DNA from 4 places in the Hydrogenophaga pseudoflava genome. Region 2 is predicted to be linked to each of the others. Evidence: predicted binding sites of a transcription regulator. Region 2 holds the regulator's gene; each other region holds the start of a gene.

Region 1 (7,210 bases), 1.9 Mb from region 2:
GGCCACTTATAACGAACAGCTGCCGCGCCTGCAGGAGTTCATCCTGCCCGCCGGCAACCGCGCCGCCAGCCAGGCCCATGTGTGCCGCACCGTGGCGCGCCGCGCCGAGCGTCACTTGGTGGCCCTGGGCAACGAAGAGGCCATCAAGGAGGCGCCGCGCCAGTACCTCAACCGCCTGTCCGACCTGATGTTCGTGCTCGCGCGTGTGCTCAACCGCATGAACGGCGGCGACGACGTGTACTGGAAAAGCGAGCGGCTGCAGCAGGGCGGCCAGGAGTGAAACCGCTGCTGCTCATGGCACTGGCGCTGGTGCTCGCGGCGCCCGGGGTGGTCGCGGCCGCCGCCAGCCGCGTCGGCCTGGTCTGCGAGGCGGTCTACGCGCCGGCGCGGGAGATCTGGGTGCGCCGGGTCGAGATCAGCTACGACGACCAGCGTGTGAGTGCGGTCGGCATCGACGGCGTGCCGGTGCACAGCTTTGCGGTCAATGGCACGGTCATCCTCACCGCGCTGGACAACGAGCGCATCCAGATCGACGTGGCGCGGCTGTCCTGGCAGAGCGACTTCCGCGGCCTGGCCCAGTCGCAAGGCCGCTGCGAACGGGCGGTGTGAACCGCCGCCGGCCGGCGGTCAGGTATCGATGTGCAGCCCGGCCGTGTCGGGCCGCTGGCCGCTGTTCAGCCGGATGCGCAGCGAGAGGTCGGTGCGCGAGTCGGCGTGCTCCACCGCCTGCTCGGCCGTGAGTTCGCCCTGGGTGTACAGGTCGTAGAGCGACTGGTCGAAGGTGCGCATGCCCTGCTCGTTGCTCTTGGCCATCACATCCTTGATGTCGTCCACCTGCCCCTTCTGGATCAGGTCAGAGATATAGGGCGACAGCAGCATCACTTCCACCGCAGGCACCAGCTTGCCCTGCACGCCGCGGATCAGGCGCTGGCCCACCACGCCCTTGAGGTTGAGCGACAGGTCCATCAGCACCTGCCTGTGGGCCGCCTCGGGGAAGAAGTTGAGGATGCGCTGGATCGCCTGGTTGGCGTTGTTGGCGTGCAGCGTGGACAGGCACAGGTGACCGGTCTCGGCGTAGGCCAGCGCGTGCTGCATGGTGTTGAGGTCGCGGATCTCGCCGATCATGATCACGTCCGGCGCCTCGCGCATGGCGTGCCGCAGGGCCTCGTCGAAGGACTTGGTGTCCAGACCGACTTCGCGCTGGTCGACGATGGACTTGCCATGGCTGTGCTCGAACTCCATCGGGTCTTCGACGGTCAGGATGTGGCCGGCCGCATTCTGGTTGCGGTGGTCGATCAGCGACGCCAGCGTGGTCGACTTGCCCGATCCTGCGGCACCCACGATCAGCACCAGCCCGCGCTTGAGCATGGACAGGCGGCTGATCGACGCCGGCAGTTTGAGTGTCTCCAGCGAGGGAATGCGGGCGTTGACGTGCCGCACCACCACGGCCACCTCGCCGCGCTGGCGGAACACATTGATCCGGAAGCGGCCCAGGCCGTTGATGGCGACGGCCAGATCGCACTCCAGTGTGGCCTCGAACTCGCGGATCTGCGACTCGCGCATCGCGGAGTACGCCAGCCGCTTGATGCGCTCCGGGTTCAGGGGGTCTTCCTGCAGGCGCCGCATGACGCCATGCACCTTGAGGGCGGGCGGGGTGCCGGCCGAGAGAAACAGGTCGGACGCCCCGTGCGTGACCATGGCCGACAGGTAGTGGCTGAGGTCGTCTTCGGGCGAGGGAAAGATGGGGTCCATGGTCAGGAAAAGGACGGCTTTATTTCCTTATCGGCCGCCGGTGCCCTGTCTTGACCACTTCTGATCTGTGTCAGTTCCCTTCCGGCCGGACCGGGGCACACTGATGTGCATCAACACCATGAGCAAGCGTTTTCCCGCCAACCCGCCCCACCCCGAGCGCAACTGCTGGGGCTGCGACCGCTATTGCGCGGCGAACAGCATGCTGTGTGGCAACGGCTCGGAGCGCACCCAGCACCCGGCCGAGCTGTTCGGGCCGGACTGGGCGGCGTGGGAGGCGCCCACCGAAGCGGAGGCCGGAGCCCCGCTCAGCGGGGTTGAAGAATCGCCATCGTGATGCGCGAGACGCAGGTCAGTTCGCCGGCGTCGTTCTTCAGCTCGATCTGCCAGACCTGGGTCGTGCGGCCGATGTGCACCGGCCGCGCGGTGCCCGTCACCCAGCCGCTGGTGGCGCCCTTGAGGTGGTTGGCGTTGATGTCCAGGCCCACCGCGCGGTAGCCTTCCGGCACGCTGAACGCGGCGCCGCAGGAACCCAGCGTTTCCGCCAGCACCACGCTGACGCCGCCGTGGAACAGGCCGTAGGGCTGGATGGTCCGTCGGTCGACCGGCAGGCGGGCGGTGATGAAATCGTCGCCCACCTCCAGGAATTCCATGCCCAGATGCTCGTTGGCCGTGCCGCGGCTGACGGCGGTGAGGATCTCGCAGGAGATGGGTTGCTTCCACACACGTGCCATGGTTCAGGCCTTCTTTCGTCCGATCAGCGCCCACAGCAGAATGGCGCCGAAGGTGGCGGTGCCGATGCCGCCCAGCGCGAAGCCGCCGAACTTGAGCGTGTAGTCGCCGGTGCCCAGCACCAGGGTGATGGCCGCGACCAGCAGGTTGCGGTTGTCCGAGAAGTCGACCTTGTTGTCGACCCAGATCTTGGCGCCGGCGATCGCGATCAGACCGAACACCACGATGGACACGCCGCCCATCACGGCCAGCGGAATCGCCTGGATCAGGGCGCCGAACTTGGGACTGAAACCGAGCAGGATGGCCATCAGGCCGGCCACCAGGAACACGGCGGTCGAGTAGATCTTGGTCGCGGCCATGACGCCGATGTTCTCGGCATACGTCGTCACGCCGGTGCCGCCGGCGCTGCCGGCCACCATGGTGGCGACGCCGTCGCCGATGAAGGCGCGGCCCATGTACTGGTCCAGGTTCTTGCCGGTCATCGCGGTCACGGCCTTGATGTGGCCCAGGTTCTCGGCCACCAGGATGATGGCGACGGGCGCGATCAGCAGCATGGCGTTGGCGCTGAACACCGGGGCGCTGAAGTTGGGCATGCCGAACCAGGCGGCGCTGGCGATGCCCGACAGGTCCAGCGGCTTGCCCAGGCCCATGCCGTTGGTGAGCACCGCGTAGACGACGCTGGCGACGATCAGGCCCACCAGGATCAGCAGGCGCTGCACCATGCCGCTGCTGAACACGGCCACCAGGGCGACGCAGACGAAGGTGATGCCCTGCATCCACTTGTCGAAGTCGGTCGGCGCCATGTTCTTGATCGGGATGCCGGCCAGGTTCAGGCCGATCACCGCCACCACCGCGCCGGTGACCACCGGGGGCATGAAGCGCTCGATCCAGCCGGTGCCGATGGCCTGCACCACCACGCCGATCAGGGTGTAGAGCAGACCGCAGGCAATGATGCCCCCCAGCGCCACACCGATGTTGGCGTTGGGGCCGGAGCCGGCGTAGCCGGTGGCGGCGATGACAACGCCGATGAAGGCGAAGCTCGACCCAAGGTAGCTGGGCACCTTGCCGCCGGTGATGAGGAAGAAGATCAGGGTGCCGATGCCGCTCATCAGGATGGCGACGTTCGGGTCGAAACCCATGAGGATGGGGGCGAGCACCGTGGCGCCGAACATGGCGATCAGGTGCTGCACGCCCATCACGCCCGTCTGCGGCCAGGGCAGGCGTTCATCGGGGCCGATGACGCCGCCGTTGGCGAGGGTGGTGGGGGATTTTTCGGTCCAGCTGAGCAGGCCCATGGTTTCTCCTTCTCGTGTTGTGATGGGCCGGGATTCTGCGCGCAAATTGGCCGGCGCGCCGCTCAGCCGGCGATGGCCGGCAGCACCTCGCCCCGGCATTCGCCGAAGCCGATGCGCGCCGCGCCGGGCTTCTCGCACCAGCCGCGCAGCACCACGGTGTCGCCATCCTCGAGGAAGGTGCGCGTCTCGCCCGTGGCGGCCAGGGGAATCTGCCGGGTGCCGCCCAGCGAGAGTTCCACGATGGCGCCCGCCTCTTCGTAGGTCGGGCCGGAGATGGTGCCGGTGCCCAGCAGGTCGCCGGGCTGCAGGTTGCAGCCGTTGTTGGCGTGCTGCGTCAGCATCTGTGCGATGGTCCAGTACTGGTGGCGGAAGCTCGTGGCCGACAGCCGGTCGGGCGCCACGCCCTTGGCGCGGTGCTGCGCCGATTCCAGCAGCACCTCCAGCTGCACGTCCACACCGCCCTGCGCGCTGTTGGCGGCGCTGTCCAGGTAGGGCAGGGGCTGGGGCTCGTCGGCCGGGTGGGCGAAGGGCACGCGGTAGGGCGCCAGCGCCTCCATGGTCACGATCCAGGGCGAGACGCTGGTGCAGAAGTTCTTGCCCAGGAAGGGGCCGAGCGGCGCCATTTCCCAGAACTGGTGGTCGCGCGCCGACCAGTCGTTGAGCAGGCACATGCCGAAGATGTGCTGCTCGGCCTCGCCGATGGGGATGGGCTGGCCCAGGGCGTTGCCGGGGCCGACGTAGAAGCCCATTTCCAGCTCGTAGTCGAGCCGGCGGCAGGGGCCGTACACCGGCGCCGACGCGCCCGGGGCCATGGCCTGGCCGTGCGGGCGGTGGAAGGGCGTGCCGCTGATCACCACGCTGGACGCCCGGCCGTGGTAGGCGATGGGAATCCACTGGAAGTTGGGCGTGAGCGGGTCGTCGGGCCGGATCACGCGGCCCACGTTGCGCGCGTGGTGGATCGAGGTGTAGAAGTCGGTGTAGTCGCCGATGCGCGTGGGCACGCTGTGCTCCACGGCGCTTTGCGGCACCAGGCAGGCGTGCAGGGCGCTCACCACGGTGGCGTCGGCGTCGTGGCGCAGCGCCGCAAACAGCGCGTGGCGCAGCGCGCGCCAGGCGGCTGGGCCCATGGCCAGCAGGTCGTTGAGCGCGGGCTGTGCCGCGGCCCGGGCCGCGTCGGCGGCCAGGCCGTCCAGCACGCCAGACGCCGACACCGCCGCCAGGTCGATCACCTGGTCGCCGATGGCCACGCCACCGCGGAAGGGCTCGCCCGTGCCTCGGCGGCGGAACACGCCGAAGGGAAGGTTCTGGATCGGGAAGTCGGTGCCCGGCTCGTTGGCCGAGGTCAGCCAGCTGCGGGCGGCGGGGTCGTGGGTGTGGTTGAGCGTCATGGCGGACTCCGTTCAGGCCGAGGGCATCAGGGCGTCGTCGAAGATCGCGACCGCGCGCGTCCAGCCGGCCGAGGCGCCGCGGATCTTGTGCGGGAAGCAGGAGATGTAGAAGCCGGTCGGCGGCAGGGCTTCGAGGTTGTGCAGCTTCTCCAGGTGGCAGTAGCCGATGTCGCGGCCGGCCTTGTGGCCTTCCCAGATCAGGCTGGCGTCCTTCGATTCGGCGTACTTCTGCGCGGTGTAGACGAAGGGCGCGTCCCAGCTCCAGGCGTCGGTGCCGGTCAGGCGCACGCCGCGTTCGAGCAGGTACATGGTGGCGTCGTAGCCCATGCCGCAGCCGGCGCTGACAAAGTCGTTGTGGCCGTAGCGGCTGCCGGCGCGGGTGTTGACCACCACGATCTCCAGCGGGCTCAGCGTGTGGCCGATGCGCGCCAGCTCGGCCTCGACGTCGGCGGCGGTGACCACGTAGCCGTCGGCGAAGTGGCGGAAGTCCAGCTTCACGCCCGGCTGGAAGCACCACTCCAGCGGCACCTCGTCGATGGTCCAGGCCTTCTTCTTCTCGCCCAGCGCCTTGTCCATGGTGCTGTGGAAGTGGTAGGGCGCGTCCAGGTGGGTGCCGTTGTGGGTCGAGAGCTGGATCGTCTCCACCGCCCACACATCGCCGTCGGGCAGGTCTTCCTGCTTGAGGCCCGGGAAGAACGGCGCCATCTGCTCGAAGGAGTTCTTGTGGTCGAAGTACTGGATCTTGGGCGCGAAGGCCGGCGGGTCGGAGATGACGTCGTTTTCCAGGTAGATCGAGAGGTCGACGAATCGGCGGGTCATGGGGTGCTCCTTGGGTTTCTGTGTGGGGGTGCGCTCAGGTGCTCACTTGAGCAGCACCAGACTCAGCGACGGGAAGGCCATCAGCAGCAGCAGCACGCCCACCATGATCAGCGTGAACGGTCCGGTGCCGCGGAAGATGTCGCCCAGCGTGATGCGCGGGTCGTTCAGCGAGCTCTTGACCACGTAGGCCGAGAGCCCGAACGGTGGCGTGAGCAGGCCGATCTCCACCGCCACCACGGTGACCACGCCGAACCAGATCAGGTCCATGCCGAACTGCTCGGCGATCGGCAGCATCAGCGGCAGCACGATCAGCAGGATGGACGACGAGTCGATCACCGTGCCCAGCAGGACGATGATGAACACATAGACCAGCATGAAGGCGAACGGGCCGAAGCCGGCGTGACTGATCAGCTCCATCAGGAACTGCGGCATGCCCGACATGGCCAGCATGCGGGTGTAGATGCTGGCGCAGATGATGAGGAAGCTGACCGCCACCGTGACGTGGCCGGTTTCGGTCAGCACCTCCCAGAACGCCCTGGCCGTGAGCTTGCGCCGCAGCACCGCGATCAGCAGCGCCAGCGCCGCGCCCACCGCGCCGGCCTCGGTGGCGGTGAACAGGCCGCCGTACAGGCCGCCCAGCACGCCGCCGATCATCAGCACGATGGGCACCAGCTTGATGACCATGGTCAGCGGGCTCATGTCTTCCCCGTCGGGCACCGGCATCTCGCCGCCGGTGTAGACCATGGACGGTTTGAAGTAGGCCGCCAGCACGATGCCGATGGCGAACGCCGCGGCCAGCAGCAGGCCGGGCACGATGCCGGCAGTGAACAGGTCGCCCACCGACTGGTTGGCCAGGAAGCCGTAGAGGATCATCAGCAGGCTGGGCGGGATCAGCATGCCCAGCACCGAGGAGCCGGCCACCACACCCACAGCGAACTTCGGCTGGTAGCCGAAGCGCATCATCTGCGGCACCGCCACGCGGGTGAACACCGCGGCCGAGGCGATGGAGATGCCGGTGATGGCGGCGAACACCGCGTTGGACGCCACGGTGGCCACGCCCAGGCCGCCGCGCAGGCGGCGGAACAGCTGGTTGGCGACCTCGAAGGCGTCCTTGCCGATGTCGGCCCGCGCCACCAGGAAGCCGGTCAGCACGAACAGCGGCACCACGCCGAAGATGTGGCTGGCGATGGCGTCGCTCGACGCCTGCGCCAGCAGGTTGGCGGCCAC
Region 2 (7,210 bases):
AGTACAACGGCATGAAGCCGGAGGAGATCGCGGCCGACGCCCAGGCGATGGCTATTGGCGAGCGCCTGTTCATGAACTACTGCGCCCAGTGCCATGGTTCCGACGCCCGCGGCGCCAAGTCCTTCCCCAACCTTGCCGATGGCGACTGGCTGGGTGGTTCCGATCACGCCTACATCAAGACCACGATTGCACAGGGTCGTACCGGCGTCATGCCCCCGATGGCTGCGGCTGTGGGTGGTCCTGAAGACGTCAAGGACGTGGCCCACTACGTGCTCAGCCTCTCCGGCAGTCCGAGCGATTCGGTTCGTGCTTCGCAGGGCAAGGCCAAGTTCGCAGCTTGCGCGGCGTGCCACGGCCCCGAGGGCAAAGGCATGGCAGCGGTGGGTGCGCCCAACCTGACCGACGGCGTCTGGCTGCATGGCTGGGGCGAAGAGGCGATCATTCGTGCCGTCAACAATGGTTTCAACAACCACATGCCGCCGCAGGCCGCGCTGCTGAACGAAGCTCAGATCAACGTGCTGGCTTCCTATGTCTGGGGTTTGTCCAACAAGCCTGCCTCCAAGCAGTGATGGACTGAAGCCAGTTACTTCTCTCCCGCCGGGTCATCCGTGAGTTCTCCAGCGCCAGACGCCACAAGTACCGTTAAGCCTCCCGTGATTCCCATCGTTCCCGAGACGCCGAAAGGTGTCCCGGAGGACGATGAGGTGATGGTTTCCCTCTACGCCTCGCGAAAGAAGATCCATCCCCGTTCGGTGTCCGGGTTGTTCTCAAAGTGGCGCTGGGCGCTGGTCTGGTTCACCCAGATCATCTTTTACGGATTGCCCTGGCTGGAGTGGAACGCCCGCCAAGCGGTGCTCTTCGATCTCGAAGCGCGCCGCTTCTATATTTTTGGTCTGGTCCTTTACCCGCAGGACTTCATCTACCTGACAGGACTGCTGGTCATCTCCGCGCTGGCGCTGTTCCTGTTCACTGCGGTCGCCGGTCGCCTCTGGTGCGGCTATGCCTGCCCCCAGACCGTCTACACCGAGATCTTTCTGTGGATCGAGAAGAAGGTGGAGGGGGACCGGTCGGCGCGGATCCGGCTGGACGAATCGAGCCTGGACGCCCGCAAGTTCGGCAAGCGTTCGCTCAAACACGCCCTGTGGGTCCTGTTCGCCCTCTGGACCGGCTTCACGTTCGTTGGCTACTTCACACCCATCCGGGAACTGGCGAGTCTGAGCCTGGCCGCTTCACTGGGGCCCTGGCAGACCTTCTGGATCTTCTTCTACGGCTTCGCGACCTACGGCAACGCGGGCTTCATGCGCGAGCAGGTCTGCAAGTACATGTGTCCCTACGCCCGCTTCCAGAGCGCCATGTTCGACAAGGACACGATGATCGTGACCTACGACAAGGCGCGTGGGGAGCCGCGCGGAGCACGTTCGAAGAAAGCCGACCCCAAGGCCCTGGGCCTTGGGGCTTGCGTCGACTGCACGCTTTGCGTGCAGGTCTGTCCAACGGGCATCGATATCCGCAATGGACTGCAGTACGAATGCATTGGCTGTGGTGCCTGCATTGATGTCTGTGATGAGGTGATGGACAAGGTGGGCTATCCGCGGGGACTGGTCAAGTACTCGACGCAGAACGGCATGGCCAAGGGCTGGACCCGTGAGCAGATGGTCCGTCACGCTTTCCGTCCCAGGGTGCTCGTCTACTCCAGCGTTCTGGCGGTCATCACCCTGGCTGTGTTTGTCAGCCTCTTCCTGCGCACGCCGCTGAAAGTTGATGTGATTCGCGACCGTGGCGCGCTGGCGCGCATGGTGGAGCAGGGGCGCATCGAAAACGTGTTCCGCCTGCAGATCATGAATGCGACCGAGTCGCCGCAGCGCTACCAGATCAGCGTCGACGGTCTTGAGGGCGTGATGATCGCGTCGGAAACCGAGGTGGAAGTGCTTTCCACGGAAGTGCGTTCCGCCGCCGTGCGGGTGCAGCTCCCGCCCAACGCCGCGCCCGCCGGGTCGCACCCGATACGGTTCACCGTCCGGTCCACCGCCGCTGATGCGTCCGAGGTGGTGGAGAAGGCGGTCTTCATCGTTCCGCGCTAAACTGAAATTACACGCCTTATGGAACAAGTCATGTCAGCAATACCTCGTCCAGTCGACCGCGCGCCAAGCACGCCCTGGTGGAAAGTCCCGCACATGTGGATGGTGGTGGGAGGTCCTTTGCTGGTGATCGTTGCCGGCTTGGTCACCGTGGTCATCGCGGTGAAGAATCCGGACCCTGTGCTCAACAAGTCCGACTACGAAAGGGATCTTGCGGCGGCTCAGCGGCTGGAAGGGCAGGCCAAGGTCGATGCGATGGCCAAGTTGCAGCCGGCCCATCAGGCCCGCAATCACGCCGCCTCTCCCGTCGTCCCGGCGGCACCCTCCAAGTAGGACGCCACACCGCCGGATGTGACAACACAGGAGTGAAGGAGACGCATCATGAATGCTCAGCGGTGGATGTGGATAGCCTGGCCTGCCTTTCTGGTGGCTGCTGTGCTTGAGATGGTTGTTTTCGCCATGGTCGACCCTGGTGATCTCCATTGGTTCGGCAGCCCCCTGGAGTTGTCTCGCCAAGCCATCTACACCTTGGCGTTCTTTGTGTTCTGGGGCGTCACCATGGCATCGAGCGCGCTGACCACCCTGTTGTCCATGTCTCCGTTCGAAGTCAACCGCTGCCCGGTTCCCGAAGCGGAGCGCCCCCGGGACTGCGCCCGCAACGGCGGGTGCGGCTAACCCTCGGATTGCACACAAAGAGAAACCCCGCTCAGGCCTTGGGCCCAAGCGGGGTTTCTTTCGTTCAAACGCCCAGACTCAACGGCAGCTCTGAGGGTTCACGATCTGCTTGAGTGCATCGGTGTTCTTGATGTGTACGTAGCGTTGTTTGACTTCGATGGTGCCTTCCTCAACGAACTTCGAGAAAGTCCTGCTCACGGTCTCGAGCTTCATGCCCAGGTAACTTCCAATCTCCTCCCGGGTCATCCGAAGGATGAGCTCTGACTGCGAGAAACCTCGTGCATGCAGACGCTGGACGAGATTGAGAAGGAACGCTGCGAGACGTTCCTCGGCACGCATGCTGCCCAGCAGCAGCATGACACTGTGATCGCGGACGATTTCCCGGCTCATGATCTTGTGGACATGGTGTTGCAGTGTGGTGAACTCCCGCGAGAGTTCCTCGACCTGGTCAAACGGCATCACACAGACCTCGGCGTCCTCAAGCGCAATCGCGTCGCAGGAATGGCGGTCGCTGACGATGCCGTCCATGCCGATGATTTCTCCGGTCATCTGGAAGCCGGTGACCTGGTCTCGCCCATCGGCCGTGGTCACGCAGGTTTTGAAGAAGCCCGAGCGCACTGCGTAGAGCGAAGTGAACTTGTCGCCGGTGTTGAACAGCGCGGTTCCCCGCTTGATCCTCCTGCGCGTGGAGATCACGGTGTCCAGCTTGCCCATTTCCTCGGGATTGAGGCCCATTGGCAAACACAACTCCCGAAGGTTGCAGCTGGAACAGGCGACTTTGATGCTGTGAATGTCCATAAATCTTCCAGATTTCTCCCGAAGCTTAACGCATGGCCACAAGTGCCAGCAAGGCGGGCGCGCTCATCCTCGTTGCACGCATGGGGGAAAACCCGGGGCTTGGACGGCCCTTGATCTTGATCAAGGGTGCGATTTCTGCCTTGGTGCACATTCGCGCTGAGAACTGGAGAATTGTTTGTGAGTCACGCCATTTCAGACGAATTGCTCAAGCGATTCGACATCCCGGGGCCCCGCTACACCTCGTACCCCACCGCGGACCGCTTTGTAGAAGCGTTCACGGAGAGCGACTACATCCAGGCGCTGGAACAGCGTCGGGCAGGCTCGCTCGCGCTGCCGTTGTCGCTGTACGTCCATATTCCTTTCTGCGAGTCCGTTTGCTACTACTGTGCCTGCAACAAGGTCATTACCAAGCACCACGAGAGGGCTGCGGAGTACCTGCGGTATCTGTCGCGTGAGGTGGAGTTGCAGGTGCAGCATTTCGGCAAGGGGCATGCCGTGTCCCAGCTGCATCTGGGAGGAGGGACGCCGACCTTCCTGTCCGACGCCGAGCTGGAAGATCTGCTGACGATGATCCGGCGCAACTTCACTCTCGTGCCCGGAGGCGAGTACTCCATTGAGGTCGACCCCCGCACCGTGACGGACCAGCGTTTGCAGACCCTGGCCAGGCTGGGGTTCAACCGCCTGAGTTTCGGTGTCCAGGATTTCGATCCTGCTGTTCAGAAAGCGGTGCACCGGGTGCAGCCGGCCGAACAGGTGTTCGCACTGGTCGAGACAGCCCGCAAGATCGGGTTTGAGTCGGTCAACGTGGACCTCATTTATGGGCTGCCGCTGCAGACCCCTGAGTCGTTTGCCCGTACGCTTGCCCAAGTCAACCAGTTGCGCCCCGACCGCATCGCGCTGTATGCCTACGCGCATCTTCCGGCGCGTTTCAAGCCGCAACGGCGAATCGTCGCTGCCGAACTGCCCAGCGCGGGAGACAAGCTGTCGATGCTGTCGGCTTCGCTGGATGCCATGAGTGATGCGGGGTATGTCTATGTCGGCATGGATCACTTTGCGCTGCCCACGGATGCGCTGGCGGTGGCCAAGCGTCAAGGGCGCCTGCACCGGAATTTCCAGGGCTACAGCACGCAGCCGGATTGCGACCTGATCGCTTTGGGTGTCTCGGCCATCGGCCGCATCGGCGCGACCTACAGCCAGAACGCCAAGACGATCGAGGAGTACTACGATGCGCTGGACCAGGGCCGGCTGCCGATCGTGCGCGGGCTGGCACTGACCAGGGACGACCTGCTGCGCCGCTCCGTGATCATGTCGCTGATGTGTCAGGGTCAGCTTCAGTTCGAATCGATCAACCTGGGGCACTTGATCGACTGCAAGAGCTACTTTGCGCGCGAGTTGGAGGTACTGGCTGGCTATGCCGAACACGGACTGGTTCGCATCGACGACTCAGGTGTGGAGGTGACGCCATCGGGCTGGTATCTGGTTCGCGCCATTGCCATGGTTTTCGACAAAAACCTGCAGGTCGACCAGGACCGGGCGCGTTTCTCCAAGATCATCTGACTCGCGTGGTTTCGAACCGGCGCGAGGGCTGCGACTGCTAGAGTTCTGCCATGCAAACATCCATGGCACTCACCGCACTGTTCATGGGGATCGCTGGTGGTCCCCATTGTGTCGCCATGTGTGGTGCCGCGTGTGCGGGCATCAGTCGTGGCGGGACCGGGCGCCAGAGCACTTCGGCTCTGCTGACCTTCCAGGCCGGACGACTGCTTGGCTACTCCCTCTTCGGGGCGATTGCAGCAGGCTCGGTGCAAGGCCTGGCCTGGCTGGGAACCAACACCTCGGTGATCCGGCCGGTCTGGACCATGTTTCACGTGGCAGCCATGCTGCTTGGTTTGGTGCTGATCTGGCAGGCTCGCCAGCCAGCATGGCTCGACGGGCTGGCCCAAGGCGTCTGGCGCAGGACGCGACCAGTGTTCGGACGCCTGGGGGCCAAGGCTCCCGCGGTGCTCGGCGTCGCGTGGGCCCTGATGCCATGCGGGTTGCTGTATTCCGCGCTGATGGTCGCCTCTTTGTCGGCCGACGCGATGGAGGGCGCGACGATCATGGCGCTGTTCTCTGCTGGGACATCACTGTCATTGACCATCGGTCCCTGGCTATTGCTGCGTTTACGAGGCGACGGCTCGGGTGGCTGGGGCATCCGGCTGGCAGGTATTGCACTGGCCGCCACCTCCGGTTGGGCGCTCTGGATGGGAATCACCGATCCCACCGGTCTGTGGTGCGCGTGAGCCTCTCAGCTTGAACGTCCTGGCAGGGTTGCCAGAACCAGGCCCAGCAAGGCGATACCAAAAGCAAGCATCTGGACGGTGCTGAGGGTTTCACCCATGAACAGCACACCGATGGTGGCTGCGCTGATCGGGAGCATCACTGTGAACACCCCGGCGCGAGCGGCGGGAACGGACTTCAGGCCGGTCATCCAGAGCCAGACCGTCCAGACACTGGCGGCGAGTGCGTAAAAGACCAGCAGGCCCCACATGGGTGCTGTGATGGAGGCGAAGTCAAAGGCTCTGGCCGCCCACAGCCCAAAGGGCGTGACCAGCACAAAACCCCAGAGGTTGATGATGGCGGATATCCGCTTGGGCCCCAGGCCTTCCGTGAGCCGCTTGCCAATGACCACATAGGAGGCTTCGCAAAGCACCGCAGCGAAGACCAGCAAGTTGCCCCAGAACTGCTGACCGAGACCGAACCATCCGACAGCTTGTGCGTGCGCGGTCCCGCCGGCCTTCTGCATTGAAAAGAGCCCGATGCCGACCGCAGCACACGCAATGCCAAGAGCGGTGCGCTTGCCGATGCGCTCTTTGAGAAACACCCAGCTGAGGACGGCTACCACCGCGGGAATGGATGACATCACCACACCAGCGGACACCGCCGTGGTCATCGACACGCCAAACAGCATGCAGATTGAGAACAGGAAGTTGCCCAGAAAGGACTCAAGAAACAGCAGCTTTCGTGTGCGAGCGGACAGCTGGGGCTCTTCGGCAGGCTTGCGCAGCCATCTCCACATGGCCGCACCCCCGAGACCGAAGCGGAGCCACGCAAGCAGGAAAACCGGAAAGGCTGTAACCAATGGTTTGGAGAGTGCGACATAGCTCCCCACCAGCGCCATGCTGGCCGCGAGGCAGACATACGCACCAAATTTTGCGGGTGTGGTTGGTAACTTTGGCTGTGATGACATAGGGCGAGCATCATGCCCCAGTCAACGGTGATCAGTGTCTTCCAGATGGAGTTGTGTTATTTCGCAATGAGAAAAATCTCCTGCTGCGCTGCAAAAAAATTTCTCAATACAAGAGAAATGATTTTGTATGGCGGAATATGTTTTGGAGATTGTTGATTTTAAATGGTTTTATTTTTTGTCTTATATAAGACATAAGAGCTTCCAAAAGTCTTCTATAAGACTTAAAGTTCTCCCATCGGCTCCGGTCTGCAGCAGCGACAAGCCGTCCCGTTCATCAACCTCATGGAGAGTCCCAAATGCCCCAGTCCCTCAAAGAACAACTGAGCCGCCAACAGCAGATCGAAGCCCTGGAAAAAGACTGGGCAACCAATCCCCGCTGGAAGCTGGTCAAGCGCGGTTACTCCGCCGCTGACGTGGTGCGTCTGCGCGG
Region 3 (7,210 bases), 1.9 Mb from region 2:
CCATGTAGGTCTTCAACCCCTGGGCCTTGAGCGCCGCCAGCGCCCCGGCCGCACCGGGCTTGGGCTCGTCGCCGAAGGCCAGCAGGGCCAGGGCCGACCAGGGCTGGTCCTCGCCCGCACGGCTGGCCAGCAGCGACACCGTGGCGCCATCGGCCTGGTGCCGGTGCACCGACAGCGCCAGCGGCCCCAGCGGCACGCCCAGTTCGTCCATCCAGCGCAGGCTGCCCAGCGCCAGCGTCACGCCCTTGATCTGCCCCAGCGTGCCGCGGCCGGTCACCGCCTGCACCTCGCGGGCCCCGTCGGCCGCCACCACCAGGCCGCGCGCCGTGGCCGCCTCCAGCACCGCATGCGCCAGCGGGTGGGCACTCTGCGCCTGCAGCGCCGCCGCCGCGCCCAGCACCGCCTCCTCGTCGGCCCCGGACACCGCCTCGATCAGCAGCAGGCGCGGTTTTCCCACCGTCAGCGTGCCGGTCTTGTCGAAGGCCACGGTGTCCACCTTGTGCGCGATCTCCAGCGCCTGTGCGTCCTTGATCAGGATGCCGTGGCGCGCCGCCACGCCGGTGCCCGCCATGATGGCCGCGGGCGTCGCCAGGCCCAGCGCACAGGGGCAGGCGATCACCAGCACCGCCACCGCGTGCAGCAGGGCGTCCTCCATCGGCGCGCCGGTCCAGAGCCAGGCCGCCAGCGTGACCAGCGCGATCACCAGCACCACCGGCACGAACACCGCCGCCACCTGGTCCACCATGCGCTGCACCGGCGCCTTGCCGGCCTGCGCGTCCTGCACCAGGGCGATGATGTGGGCCAGCACGCTCTGCGCGCCCACCGCTTTCACCCGGATCTCGACCGACCCCTCGCCGTTGAGCGAGCCGCCGGTGATGCGGTCGCCTGGGCGCTTGGCCACCGGCATTGCCTCGCCGGTCAGCATGGATTCGTCGGCCTGGGTCTCGCCCAGCAGCAACTCGCCGTCGGCCGGAAAACGTTCGCCGGGCAGCACGCGCACGATGTCGCCCGCCAGCAGTTCGTCCACCGGCACATCGCTCATCTCGGTGCGCCTGACGCCATCGGGCACCAGGTGGGCCCTTTCCGGCCGCAGCGCGTGCAGCGCGCGAATCGCGTCGGTGGTCTGGCGCTTGGCGCGCGCCTCCAGCCACTTGCCCAGCAGCACCAGGGTGATCACCACCGCGCCGCCCTCGTAGTAGAGGTGCACCATCTCGCCAGGTTCGGCCTTGAACCACAGCCAGGTGGACAGCGCCCAGGCCGCCGTGGTGCCGATGGCCACCAGCAGCTCCATGTTGCCGGTCAGGGCCTTGAGCGCGTGCCAGCCGGCCTTGTAGAAGCGCGCGCCCAGCCAGAACTGCACCGGCGTCGCCAGCAGGAACTGGATCCAGGCCGGCAGCATCCAGTGTTTTCCGAACAGGTCGCCCACCATGGGCAGGGCCAGCGGCGCCGACAGCAATGCACCGATCACCACCGGCCAGAGGTCCAGCGGCAGGCCCCACAGACGCTCCTGTTCCACCTCGGGCGCGTCCATCGCGCGCGGCTCGTAGCCCGCGTCGCGCACCGCGCGCCGCATCAGTGCCGCGGCGTGGGTGGCGTCGCTGCCGCGGTAGACGATGCGCGCCGACTCGGTCGCCAGGTTCACCGTCGCCGCCTCCACGCCCGGGTGTTTGCGCAGGGCCTTCTCCACGCGCGAGACGCAGGAGGCGCAGGTCATGCCACCGATGCCCAGGTCGATCTGGCAGGTGTCGTCGTTCAATTCCATCGTGACTGAGTTCATGGGGTGAGCATAAGGTTTACCCCCATGGGAAGGTCAAGCCACAAGGTGTATCCACCGAGGCCACTTGACCTTGACACCATGTCAAGGTGCATCATTGCGCTGTTTTCAATCCACTGGAGCCACTCCATGAGCCAACAGACCTTCACCGTGCAGGGCATGACCTGCGGCCACTGCGAACGCGCCGTGCAGACGGCCATCAAGACCCTCGACCCGCAGGCCGAGGTCAGGATCGACCGCGCGCAGAACCTCGTCGAGGTGAACACCGCCCAGCCGCGCGAAGCGGTGGCGGCCGCCATCCGGGAAGAGGGATACCAGGTCGCCGCATGAAATCCGATCCGGCCGGCACTCCGGTCTCGGACAGCGACGCCGTTCAGGACGCGGCCATCCGCTGGCCGGTCAGCATCGGCACCGCCGCGCAGCTCTCGGGCATCTCGCCCAAGATGCTGCGCCACTACGAGTCGCTGGGCCTGCTGGGCGCGGTGGCGCGCACCGGCAGTAACTACCGCCAGTACAGCCTGGCCGACGTGCACACGCTGCGCTTCATCCGCCGCGCGCGCGACATGGGCTTCGGGCTGGATGCCATCACCGAGCTGGTCGGCCTGTGGCAAAACCGGCGGCGCAGCAGCGCCAGCGTCAAGCGCATTGCCCAGAAGCACCACGACGACCTGGCCCAGCGCATCGAGGCGCTGCAGGCCATGCAGCGCAGCCTGCACACCCTGCTGTGCCACTGCCCCGGCGACGAGCGGCCCGACTGCCCGATCCTGGACGACCTGGCCCATCCTTGACGAGGATCAAACCCCCTGCTCCCCAGCGCGCCGGTACTGGAACAAATCTTTACCGGACAGCATCACAAGGGCAGACAACGGTACACACGGGGGTATGACACTGAACCCATGGCACCCCGGCATCCCGCCCCGGTGTCCGCCCCCTCAACCTCAAGGAGCCTACGCATGAAACCCTTCGCCAAACGCAGCCTCGTCGTCGCCGCCATCCTCGCCGGCATCGCAGGCGTCTCGGCCACCGCCATCGCCCAGGGCATGGGCCAGCACCACGGCATGGACCCGCAGATGCACGCCCAGCACATGGGCCAGCGCGGCCAGGGGACCCAGGCCGGAGCCGACAGCAAGCAGTGGGAAGAGCGCCGCGCCCAGCGCCTGGAGCAGATGACCAAGCGCCACGCCGAGCACCAGGCGCAGCTCAAGTCGGCCCTGAAGATCACCGCCTCGCAGGAAGCCGCCTGGAACGCTTACGTCGCCGGCACCGTGCCGAACCCGCCGGCCGGCGCGCCCGGTATGGCCCGGGAAGACTGGAGCCAGCTGACCACGCCGCAGCGCCTGGACAAGATGCAGGCGCTGCGCGCCGAGCGCGATGCCGCGATGGCCAAGCGCATCGAGGCGGTCAAGACTTTCTACGCCGCGCTCACGCCCGAGCAGCAGAAGGTGTTCGACACCCAGGCCCACGGCGGTTTCCACCGCGCCGGCATGAAGGGTGAACACCGCATGGGCGGCAAAGGCGGCCACGGTGGCCACCGCGGCATGGGCGGCATGGGCTGCGACGGCCCCGGTGCCAAGGCCAGTTGATGCGTCACAGCCTTCATTGAACGGTTCTCCTCAGCCCTCACAGCCCCGGTTCGCCGGGGCTTTTTTGTGCCCGTTGACCTGAGTCAATCCCGTGGCCGTGGCACACACGTAAGCTGCCGCGCCATGGAACACGACCTCCTCATCGTGGGCGCCGGGCCGGCCGGCCTGAGCTTGGCCCGGGCGCTGCGCGGCAGCGGCCTGCGCACCACCCTGATCGAACAGAGCCCCCTCGAATCGCTGCAGAAACCCGCTTTTGACGGCCGCGAGATCGCGCTGACCCAGCACAGCGCCGAACAGCTGCGCCAGCTGGGCCTGTGGCCGCGGCTCGGCGACGAGAACATCGCGCCGCTGAAGGACGCGCTGGTGCTCGACGGCGGCTTTGGCAGGGCGCAGTCGCGCATGCGCATCGGCCACGACCTCAGCCCGAAGTCCGAGCTGGGCTTCCTGGTTGCCAACCACCACATCCGCCGCGCCGCCTTCGAGGCCGCGATGGGCGACGGCGAGGGGCCGGCGCCCCAGCTGCGCTGCGGCCAGCAGGTCACTGGCATCCAGACCGACGCCCAGTCGGCCCGCCTGACCCTGGCCAGCGGCGAGACCCTGTCGGCCCGTCTCATCGTGGCCGCCGACAGCCGCCACTCCAGCACCCGCCGTGCCATGGGCATCGCCGCCGACATGCACGACTACGGCCGCACCATGCTGGTCTGCAACATGACCCACGAGCGGCCGCACGAAGAGACCGCCTGGGAGTGGTTCGACCACGGCCAGACCCTGGCCCTGCTGCCGATGAACCCCGACCCGGTCAGCGGCCGTCCGCGTTCCTCGGTGGTGCTGACCCTGCCGCACCAGGCCATCCAGCCGCTGCTGGGCCTGGACGAGGCTGCCTTCGGTCTCGAAATGACGCGCCGTTTCGGCGGCCAGCTGGGCGACATGCGTCTGGTCAGCACGCGCCACGCCTACCCGCTGGTGGGGGTGTGGGCGCGGCGCTTCGTGGCTCAGCGCTTCGCCGTCGTGGGCGACGCCGCGGTCGGCATGCACCCGGTGACGGCGCACGGCTTCAATCTCGGCCTGCGCAGCATCGACACCCTGTCGAAGGCGCTGATCCAGGCCCACCAGAGCGGTCAGGACATCGCCTCACCGCAGCTGCTGGAGCGCTACCAGCTGGTCCACCAGCGCGCGGCGCGCGGCCTCTACATGGCCACCCACGCCGTGGCGACCCTCTACACGCGCGAACACGTGCCCGCACGCTGGCTGCGCCGCGGCATGGTGGAACTCGGGGAGCGTTTCACGCCGTTCAAACGGGCGGTCGCAGCCTCTCTCACCGGGCTCCGTTAACCCCCCCCGCGCCGCCTTCGGCGTCACCCCCCAGGGGGCAATGCGAGCGGCCTGGCGAAGCCAGTTCCGCCGCATTCTGGAAAGGGGCCAAGGGGTTCCTGCTTGTTCTGGTTGCGTTGCGTCAAGGCAGCCGTCAGGCTTCGGGTCTAGATTGACACAAGTCAATCTGCACGGGCGCGCAGTCGCCCGGCAGGCATCCGCCGCCCGAGGAGACCCGAACCATGCTGTCCGCCTTCATCAGCCACGCCGACTGCGCCCGCCACGACATGGGCGCGCACCACCCCGAGTGCCCGGAGCGCCTGGGTGCCATCAACGACCACCTGCTGGTCAAGGGGCTGCTGGACTACATGGTCCCCTACGACGCGCCGCTGGCCACCGAGGAACAGCTCGGCCGCGCCCACGCCTCGCTCTACGTCAAGGAAATCTTCGATGCCGCACCCACCGAAGGCCTGCGCGCGGTCGACCCCGACACCAACATGTGCCCCCACACCCTGCAGGCCGCGCTGCGCGCCGCCGGTGCGGCCGTGCAGGCCACCGACCTGGTGCTGGCCGGCGAAGCACCCACCGCCTTCTGCAACATCCGCCCGCCCGGCCACCACGCCGAACGCTCGGCCGCCATGGGCTTCTGCTTCTTCAACAACGTGGCCGTCGGCATCCGGCACGCGCTGGACGTGCACCACCTGGAGCGCGTGGCGCTGATCGACTTCGACGTGCACCACGGCAATGGCAGCGAAGACATCTTCCGCGGCGACGAGCGTGTGCTGATGTGCTCGATCTTCGAGAAGGGGCTCTACCCCTTCAACGGCGAGAACGCGACCGGCCCCAACATGGTCAACGTCGGCCTGCCCAGCCGCTCCGGCAGCGACGCCTTCCGCGCCGCGGTCACGGAGCACTGGCTTCCCGCGCTCGAGGCCTTCCGGCCCCAGCTGATCTACATCTCCGCCGGCTTCGACGCCCACCGCGAGGACGACATGGGCAACCTCGGCCTGGTCGAGGCCGACTACGCCTGGGTGACACAACAACTGATGAAAGTCGCCGAAAAACACTGCCACGGCCGTGTCATCTCCTGCCTCGAAGGTGGCTACGTGCTCAGCCCCCTGGCCCGCAGCGTGGCCGCACATGTCAGGGTCCTCATCGGGGCCGACTGAAAGAAATATGGACAAACACTACCTCACCCCCCTCTTCCAGCCCGAGTCCATCGCCGTCTTCGCCGGCAACCACGAAGACCCGGACAGCCAGATCGCCCACGCGCGCACCCTCTGCGCCGCGCTGACCGGCCAGCGCTTCTCGGGCACGCTGGTCTTCCTGGACATCCACACCAGCGGCACCCTGGCCGACCTGGCCCAGACCCGGGCCGACCTGGCCATCATCGCGCTGCCGCCGGCCGAGGCCCTGTCGGCGCTGGAAGTGGCCGGCCGCATCAAGTGCAAGGCCGCCCTGGTGGTGGGCAGCGGTGCCAACGCCGAGATCGCGGGCGAGATGCACCAGGTGGCGCGGCGCCACGGCATGCACCTGCTCGGCCCCAACAGCCTGGGCTTCCAGCGCCCGCGCAGCGGCCTGAACGCCAGCGTCGCCGGCCCGCTGGCGGCGGTCGGTCCGCTGGCCCTGGTGTCGCAGTCGGGCGCCCTGACCTCGTCCATCCTGGACTGGGCCACCCAGAACGGCGTCGGCTTCTCCACCGTGGTCTCATTGGGCCCCAAGACCTCGGTCGACATCGCCCAGGTGCTCGATTTCCTGGCGTCCGACGCACAAACGCACAGCATCGTCGTCTATCTTGAAGGCATCTCCAACGCGCGCCGCTTCATGAGCGCGCTGCGCGCCGCCGCCAACGCCAAGCCGGTGGTGGTGCTCAAGGCCGGCCGCAAGACCGCCGGCAACGAAGCCGCCCAGACTCACAGCGGTGCCATCGTCGGCAGCGACGACGTGTTCGACGCCGCCCTGCGCCGTGCGGGTGCGGTGCGGGTGCGCTCCTTCGTCGAACTGTTTTCGGCCGCCAAGTGCCTGGCCTCGCGCTACCGCCCGGTGGGCAAGCGGCTGGCCATCATCACCAACGGCGGCGGCCCCGGCGTGCTGGCGGCCGACTGGGTCAGCGAGATCGCGCTGCAGCTGGGCAAGCTCTCGCCCGAGACCATGGCCGAACTGAAGCCCAAGCTGCCCCCGCTGGCATCGCTGAGCGACCTGGTCGACCTGTCCGAAGAAGCCGTCGCCGAACACTACCTGGCCGCCCTCCACGCCGCCGGTCAGGACCGCTCGGTCGACGGCGTGCTGGTGGTGCACTCGCCCAAGGCCGGCGTCGACGCCACCGACGTGGCGCGCGTGATGGCCGAGGCCAAGGCGCGCATGAACAAGCCCCTGCTGTGCTGCTGGATGGGCGATGCGTCCGTCGGCGAGGCGCGCGAGGTGCTGGGCAAGGCCGCCATTCCAAGCTTCCGCACGCCCGAGGCAGCGGTGGGCGCCTTCGGCAACATCGCCAGCTTCTATCAGAACCAGCAGCTGCTGCAGCAGACGCCGCCGCCGCTCT
Region 4 (7,210 bases), 1.9 Mb from region 2:
TGGGCGACCTGGTCAACCGCGGACCGCAGTCGCTGGCAGTGCTGCGGCGCATGGTGGCGCTGGAGGCCAGCGCCCACTGCCTGCTGGGCAACCACGACCTGCACCTGCTGGCGGTCGCGCACGGCGTGCGCAAGCCGCATCGCAGCGACACGCTGGACGACATCCTGCAGGCCCCCGACCGGGCTGCCCTGCTCGACTGGTTGCGCGCACGCCCCCTGGCGCTGCAGAGGCAGGGCTGGCTCATGGTGCATGCGGGTGTGTTGCCACAGTGGGACGCGGCGCAGACGCTGGCCCTGGCGGCCGAGCTCGAGGGCGAGCTGCGCGGTCCGGACTGGGGCGTGTTCCTGCACAACATGTACGGCAACCGGCCTGACCGGTGGAGCGAGCAGCTCCACGGGCTCGACCGGCTGCGCGTGATCGTGAACGCGCTCACGCGGCTGCGCTTCTGCAGCGCCGACGGTGTGATGGAGTTCGAGACCAAGGACAGCGCGGCATCAGCGCCTGCGGGCTTCATGCCGTGGTTCGATGTACCGCAGCGGCGCGCCGAGGGCACCCGCATCGCCTTTGGGCACTGGTCCACCCTGGGCGAGGTGCCGCGCCACGATCTGCTGGCGCTGGACACCGGGTGCGTGTGGGGCGGCTGCCTGACCGCGGCCCGGATCGGGTCCGACGGCGATGCCGAACGCATCAGCGTGCGCTGCGCGCAGGCCCAGAAGCCGGGCGCCTGAGCCCCGCGGGCTCAGGTGTTTTCCGCCGGAGCCGAAGCCTTGAACAGCGCCGGCACCTTCTTGCGGGACTTGATGTTGGGGGACAGGCGGCTGGTGGCCGCCGGTTTTGCCGCGGCCTCCCAGGACGGCTTGGCGTCTGCCGCCAGGGCGGGCTCATAGGGCTTGTCGAACAGCGGGTCAGCAGGCGCACGCGCCGGACGCGATGCACGGCGTTCTTCGCGCGGTTCACGGGGCTCGCGCGCTTCGCGGGCCTGGCGGATCTCGCGGCGACCTTCGTCGTCGCCTTCGCGCCAGGCGCGCTGGCCGTCGTTGAAACGGCCAGCGGGCTTGCGGTCGGCCTCCAACTCCAGCGCTTCGAGCTCAAGCTTCTTGCCGATCAGCTTCTCGATGTCGGCCATCAGGCGCGTGTCCTTGCCACTGACAAAGGACACGGCCAGACCCGACGCCCCGGCGCGGCCCGTGCGGCCGATGCGGTGCACGTAGTCCTCGGCGTTGAACGGGATGTCGAAGTTGAACACCGCCGGCACGTCCTTGATGTCCAGACCACGCGCAGCCACATCGGTGCAGACCAGCAGGTCGACTTCACCCTTCTTGAAGGCATCCAGCGCCTTCAGGCGCTCGTCCTGGCTTTTGTCGCCGTGCAGGGCCGTGGTCTTGAGACCTTCACGCTCCAGCGAACGGGCCAGGCGGGCGCAGCCGAGCTTGCTGTTGACGAAGACGAAGGCCTGCGTCACACCGCGCTCCTTGACGATCTGCTTGAGCGTCTGGCGCTTGTCGTCGTCGTCCACGCGGTAGAAATGCTGCTCCACCGTGGAGGCCGTGGCGTTGGAGCGGGCCACCTCGATGGTGATCGGGTCCTGCAGGTAGCTGCTGGCCAGGCGCTTGATCTCGGGCGAGAAGGTGGCCGAGAACAGCAGCGTGGTGCGGGTCTTGGGCAGGTAGCTCAGGATGCGCTGCAGGTCGGGCAGGAAGCCGATGTCCAGCATGCGGTCGGCTTCGTCGAGCACCACGTACTCGACTTGGTTGAGCACGCAGTTCTTGGCCTCGATGTGGTCCAGCAGACGGCCCGGCGTGGCCACCAGCACCTCGACACCCTTCTTGAGCTCCAGCGTCTGCGGCTTCATGTCCATGCCGCCGAACACCACCGTGCTGCGCAGCTGGGTGTGCTTGGCGTACTGCTTGATCTGGTCGGCCACCTGGTCGGCCAGTTCGCGCGTCGGCAGCAGCACCAGGGCGCGCACCGGGTGGCGTGCGGGCGAGGTGGAGGCGTTCTCGTGCTTGAGCATGCGCTGCAGCAGGGGCAGCGAGAAGGCCGCCGTCTTGCCGGTGCCGGTCTGCGCGGCACCCATCACGTCGCGCCCTTGCAGCACGACCGGAATGGCCTGCGCCTGGATGGGTGTCATGCTCTCGTAGCCCATTTCCGCGATGGCACGGGCGAGGTTGGGCGAGAGCTGGAGTTCGGAAAAGGATTGGGTCATGGACTTTCAGGTTAGCCGTCTATTGTCTCACTTTGACCCTTGATTGCCCAAATGTTGGGCAGCGGCACTCAGAGGGCCCGCGTGTTGAAGGTGTCGCAGGCCTGCACGCTGCCGGTTTCCAGCCCCTTGTGGAACCAGCGCTGGCGCTGTTCGCTGGTGCCGTGGGTGAAGCTGTCCGGGACCACCTGCCCCTGGCTCTTGCGCTGCAGGGCATCGTCGCCGATGGCGGCCGCCGCATTCAGCGCTTCCTCGACATCGCCGGGTTCCAGGATCGCCTTGCTCTTGTGGTTGTGATGCGCCCATATGCCGGCAAAACAGTCGGCCTGCAGTTCCAGCCGCACCGACAGCGCGTTGTATTCGCGCTCGCTGACACGGCGCCGGGCCTGCTCCATCTTTTCCGTCAGGCCCATCTGGTTCTGCACGTGGTGCCCCACCTCGTGCGCGATCACATAGGCTTGGGCAAAGTCGCCCGGCGCACCGAGCTGGCGTCGCAGAGTGTCGTAGAAGCTCAGGTCGATGTAGACCTTCTGGTCGCCCGGGCAGTAGAACGGGCCCATGGCGGACTGCCCCGTCCCGCAGGCCGTGGGTGTCGCGCCCCGGAACAGCACCAGCCGGGGCTGCTGGTACTGGGCACCACCCTGCTGGAACATGGCGGTCCAGACATCCTCGGTGCCAGCCAGCACGGAGGAGACGAAGCGCCCCATCTCATCGTCCGGCCTGTCGGTGCTCCCCGCCGGTACCGTCTGAGCAGGGCCGGACACCAGCTCACCCCCGTCGCCCAGCGCCCCCAGGATGGTCAGCGGGTTGATACCGAAGATCCAGCCCGCGATCAGCGCGATCACGATGGTGCCGAAGCCGATGCCACGTCCGCCCACACGGCGCGGGGCACCGCCGCCAAACATGCCGCCTCCCGGCTGGTTGCGGCGGTCCTCGATGTTGTCCGACTGGCGGTTGTTTTCCCATTTCATGCACTGCTCCTCGGGCCGCCTGCGGCGGGGCCATCGCCACATTATGCAAACGAAAGCAGCAATAAAAAGCGCTGCCGAGGCAGCGCTTGAGAAAGTACCGGGGCTGAGGATTTCAGGCCACAGCCGGCTTGAAATCGCTGGTCGGGCGGCCCTGGAAATCGGTCCAGCAGCGGCGCGTGAAGTCGTAGAGCTTGCACTTGCGCGCGGTCTCGAAGTACCAGCGCCAGGAGAAGCGCTGGATGATGATGCGGCCGGGCAGCGTGTCCTCCAGCAGCTTCTGGGCGTTCTTGAGCTTGTACAGCGGCACGCTCATGTCCACATGGTGCGCCGTGTGTTCCATGATGTGGTGCATCAGCGCGCCGATCTTCATCGGGAAGGTCAGATGCACGGTGGTGGACACAAAGGGCGCGGCCTTGGCCCAGGCGTGCTTGTCGTCGTGCCACTGCACCGCCGTGTGGGTGTGGTGCACGTAGACCACGAAGCCGATCATCGCGTTCCAGAACAGGAACGGGATGACAAAACCGTAGCCCACCAGGGCCCAGGCGGACTGTTCGGTGGCGTAGGCGGCACCGATCAGTGCGGCGATCCACAGCGCGGCGTAGACGGTCACGAACACGCCGTCGCGCGTGAATTCGGGGCGGCTGGTGCCCATGTAGGTCTTGCGCGGGAAATACATGCGGTTCCACCACATCTCGACCAGGTAGTACAGCGCCGGACCCCAGCCGCTGCGGTAGATGCGCTCCATGAAGCGGCGGCCCGGCGTCAGGCCTTCAAACTCTTCCTTGGTCAGCGGGGCCCAGACAAAGTCGACGCCCTTGAGGTTGGTGTAGCCGTGGTGCACCACGTTGTGGCCGACTTCCCACAGGCTGTAGGGGGTGAGCGAGGGCACCATGGCAATGCGGCCCAGGATGCGGTTCAGGCCCCGGTGCGGCGTGTAGCTCTGGTGGCAGGCGTCGTGGCCGATGATGAACAGGCGCCCGATCACGAAGCCCGCGGCCAGGCCGCACAGCAGCTTGGCCCACCAGGCGTCCAGCAGCACCGTGCCGACGATGAGCGCCAGGAAGACCGCCCAGTCGACGGCCAGCAGAACGATGCCCATGGCCGTGCGCTGCTCGGCGATCGGCGTCAGCCAGCCCCGGATCACCTTGCGGTGAGGCAGGGGCTGCCCGAGGGGAATCGGTTCAGGCGAAGAAGCGGCGGAGGTGGATTCGGACATGCTGGTCGAGAAAAGCGGGCGCCCGGCAGACGGGCATCATTTGGAAGGGCAATTTCGCACCGGATTGGGGTGGAATCGGACAAACCTCTTGATTTTATCGGGCAGCGATGAAACCTGCCTGACAAAAGTCAAGCCGAAAATATGGGTTTTTCCGTCTAGAGAACGCCGTCTCAGGTTTTGGGCAAGGTCACGCCCACTTGCCCCTGGTACTTGCCGCCCCGGTCCTTGTAGCTGGTCTCGCAGACCTCATCGCTCTCGAAGAACAGCACCTGGGCACAGCCCTCACCAGCGTAGATCTTGGCGGGCAGGGGCGTGGTGTTGGAGAACTCCAGCGTCACATAGCCTTCCCACTCGGGCTCGAAGGGCGTGACGTTGACGATGATCCCGCACCGGGCATAGGTGCTCTTGCCCAGACAGATGGTCAGCACGCTGCGCGGAATGCGGAAGTACTCCACGGTACGCGCCAGCGCAAAGCTGTTGGGCGGGATGATGCAGACATCGGAGTTGATGTCGACGAAGCTCTTCTCGTCGAAGTTCTTCGGGTCCACCACCGTGCTGTGGATGTTGGTGAAGACCTTGAATTCGGGTGCGCAGCGGATGTCGTAGCCGTAGCTGCTGGTGCCATAGCTGACGATCTTCTGGCCCGCGGCGTTCTGCCGGATCTGGCCCGGCTCGAAAGGCTCGATCATGCCGTGCTGCTCGGCCATGCGGCGGATCCATTTGTCGCTCTTGATGCTCATGCTGCGTGCTCCGGAGGTAAGCCGCAGATTGTAAGGATCACGCCGTCACGGTCTTTGCGACAAGGCGGTCGTCGCCCAGCACGATCAGCGCAAACAGCAGCTCATCCAGTGAATCGGCCTGTGCCGTCTTGCGCTCCAGCAGCGGCGTGGCCTTCGGATCCAGCACCACGAAATCGGCTTCATGACCCGGGGTGAGGTTGCCCACCACCCCCTCCAGGCCCAGTGCGCGCGCAGCGCCGGCCGTGTGCTGCCACCAGAGCTGGCCGGGCGTCAGGCTCAGGCCCGGCTTGGTATGGCCCTCGCGCCCCACGTAGTAGGCCGCCAGCATGGTGTGGAAGGGCGAGAAGCTGGTGCCACCACCGACATCGCTGGCAAGGCCGTAGCGCATGCCGGCCGCGTCGGCGGCGGCGTAGTCGAAGAAGCCGCTGCCCAGGAACAGGTTGCTGGTGGGGCTGACGGCCGCCGCCGCACCGGTCTCGCGCATGAGGATGCGGTCGTGAGCGTCCAGGTGGATGCAGTGGGCATAGACCGCACGATCGCGCAGCAGGCCGAAGTCGCCGTACACCCCCAGGTAGCTGCGGGCCTGCGGATACAGCTCGGCCACCCATTTCACTTCGTCGCGGTTCTCCGCCACATGCGACTGGATCCACACATCGCTGTATGTCGCCGCCAGCTCGCCGGCACCGCGCAGCTGCGCGTCGCTGCTGGTGGGGGCGAAGCGCGGGGTGATGGCGTAGCCCAGGCGGTCGACACCGTGCCAGCGCCGGATCAGTGCCTCGGTGTCGGCCAGGCTCTGCCCGGTCTGGTCGCGCACACCGTCGGGGCTGTGGCGGTCCTGCAGCACCTTGCCGGTGATGAAGCGCAGACCGCGCGCCTGGGCGGCTTCGAAGGCGGCGTCCACCGAGACCGGGTGCGAAGTGGCAAACGTCAGCGCGGTGGTCACACCATGGCGCGCCAGTTCGTCGAAGAAAAACTCGGCCACGCCACGGGCATAGGCCTTGTCGGCAAAACGGCTCTCGTGCGGGAAGGTGTAGTTCTCGAGCCAGGGCAGCAGGCCGGAGGCCGGTGCACCGATCACGTCGGTCTGCGGGTAGTGCACGTGCAGGTCGATGAAACCGGGCGCGATCAGGTGGCCGCGCAGGTCTTCAACAGCGACACCGGCCAAGCGGTCGATGAGTGCGTCGTGGCTGCCCGCGGCGCGCACCACCTTGCGACCGGAAGCATCGGGGCCGACGACCAGCAGGCCGTCGCTGTCGTAGAGCGGCAGGCCTTGGTCATCGAATCTCAGGAGGGCGGCACGGTAGGCTTTCATCGCCCCCGGAGCTTAGCGGCTCCAGGGACCGGCAGCATAGCGCCTGCCACATAGTCACCATTTGGCGGCGCGGGTCATCGCGGCAGCTTCGTGGCCACACCCTCGACCAGCCAGTTCATGCCCAGGATGGCGCCATCGTCCAGCGACTGGCCGGCGGCGATCATGGTCTTGCCCTCGTTGTCCTTCACACCCGTCTTGCCCCCAGCGAATACCGTCAGCCGGCCGTTGGCCATGTCTTTCTGACGCGCCAGCACCTCGGCCTGCACGGCGGCCGGCACCTTGCTGCCGAAGCTGTCGACGCGGATCATGCCCTCGCGCACACCGCCCCAGACCTGTGCGCTCTTCCAGCTGCCGTCCAGCACGGCCTTGACGCGGCGGGTGTAGTAGTCGCCCCACTGGTGGGTGACGGCAGCGACCTGCGCGTCCGGTGCGACCTTGCGCATGTCGGAGTGGTAGGCCACGGCCAGCTTGCCGCGCTCCTGCGCGGCCACCATCACCGCATTGGAGCCGGTGTGGAAGGCCAGTACCTCGGCGCCCTGGTTCATCAGGCTCATGGCCGCGTCGCGCTCACGCGGCGGGTTGAACCACTCACCGAGGAACACGACACGCACCGTGGCCTGGGGATTCACCGAACGCATGCCCAGGGTGAAGGCGTTGATGCCCTGCAGCACCTCGGGAATCGGGAACCCCGCCACGTAGCCGGCCTGCGTGGCCATCCGGCCGGCGGCGATGCCGGCGAGGTAGCGGCCTTCGTAGTAGCGCGCATTG

What was found. The regulator FNR, encoded in region 2, switches genes on or off when oxygen is low (the NO sensors DNR and NnrR bind a similar motif). The targets are predictions, from matches to a motif close to TTGATNNNNATCAA.
Region 1: the regulator FNR is predicted to act here: its motif matches at 1,853-1,866, upstream of HPF_RS00800 (DUF3079 domain-containing protein).
Region 3: the regulator FNR is predicted to act here: its motif matches at 3,431-3,444, upstream of ubiM (5-demethoxyubiquinol-8 5-hydroxylase UbiM).
Region 4: the regulator FNR is predicted to act here: its motif matches at 4,509-4,522, upstream of HPF_RS05905 (fatty acid desaturase).

The regions. Positions count from the first base shown of each region.
Region 1 covers NZ_CP037867.1:167,718-174,927, forward strand. The annotation lists gene HPF_RS00785 (cob(I)yrinic acid a,c-diamide adenosyltransferase) at 1-280, shown strand, start outside; gene HPF_RS00790 (hypothetical protein) at 277-609, shown strand; gene HPF_RS00795 (PilT/PilU family type 4a pilus ATPase) at 628-1,752, opposite strand; gene HPF_RS00800 (DUF3079 domain-containing protein) at 1,871-2,086, shown strand; gene HPF_RS00805 (hotdog fold thioesterase) at 2,058-2,483, opposite strand; gene HPF_RS00810 (solute carrier family 23 protein) at 2,487-3,776, opposite strand; gene fahA (fumarylacetoacetase) at 3,839-5,164, opposite strand; gene HPF_RS00820 (cyclase family protein) at 5,177-5,983, opposite strand; gene HPF_RS00825 (TRAP transporter large permease) at 6,026-7,210, opposite strand, start outside.
Region 2 covers NZ_CP037867.1:3,126,076-3,133,285, reverse strand. The annotation lists gene ccoP (cytochrome-c oxidase, cbb3-type subunit III) at 1-569, shown strand, start outside; gene ccoG (cytochrome c oxidase accessory protein CcoG) at 708-2,081, shown strand; gene HPF_RS14980 (FixH family protein) at 2,175-2,411, shown strand; gene HPF_RS14975 (hypothetical protein) at 2,460-2,753, shown strand; gene fnr (fumarate/nitrate reduction transcriptional regulator Fnr) at 2,832-3,551, opposite strand; gene hemN (oxygen-independent coproporphyrinogen III oxidase) at 3,729-5,108, shown strand; gene HPF_RS14960 (sulfite exporter TauE/SafE family protein) at 5,159-5,833, shown strand; gene HPF_RS14955 (DMT family transporter) at 5,839-6,780, opposite strand; gene aceA (isocitrate lyase) at 7,077-7,210, shown strand, end outside.
Region 3 covers NZ_CP037867.1:115,364-122,573, reverse strand. The annotation lists gene HPF_RS00560 (heavy metal translocating P-type ATPase) at 1-1,777, opposite strand, end outside; gene HPF_RS00555 (heavy-metal-associated domain-containing protein) at 1,904-2,104, shown strand; gene HPF_RS00550 (MerR family DNA-binding protein) at 2,101-2,562, shown strand; gene HPF_RS00545 (Spy/CpxP family protein refolding chaperone) at 2,728-3,357, shown strand; gene ubiM (5-demethoxyubiquinol-8 5-hydroxylase UbiM) at 3,481-4,689, shown strand; gene HPF_RS00535 (histone deacetylase family protein) at 4,911-5,837, shown strand; gene HPF_RS00530 (bifunctional acetate--CoA ligase family protein/GNAT family N-acetyltransferase) at 5,845-7,210, shown strand, end outside.
Region 4 covers NZ_CP037867.1:1,198,331-1,205,540, reverse strand. The annotation lists gene HPF_RS05920 (symmetrical bis(5'-nucleosyl)-tetraphosphatase) at 1-728, shown strand, start outside; gene HPF_RS05915 (DEAD/DEAH box helicase) at 740-2,206, opposite strand; gene ypfJ (KPN_02809 family neutral zinc metallopeptidase) at 2,275-3,174, opposite strand; gene HPF_RS05905 (fatty acid desaturase) at 3,287-4,390, opposite strand; gene dcd (dCTP deaminase) at 4,561-5,130, opposite strand; gene guaD (guanine deaminase) at 5,168-6,442, opposite strand; gene HPF_RS05890 (BMP family ABC transporter substrate-binding protein) at 6,517-7,210, opposite strand, start outside.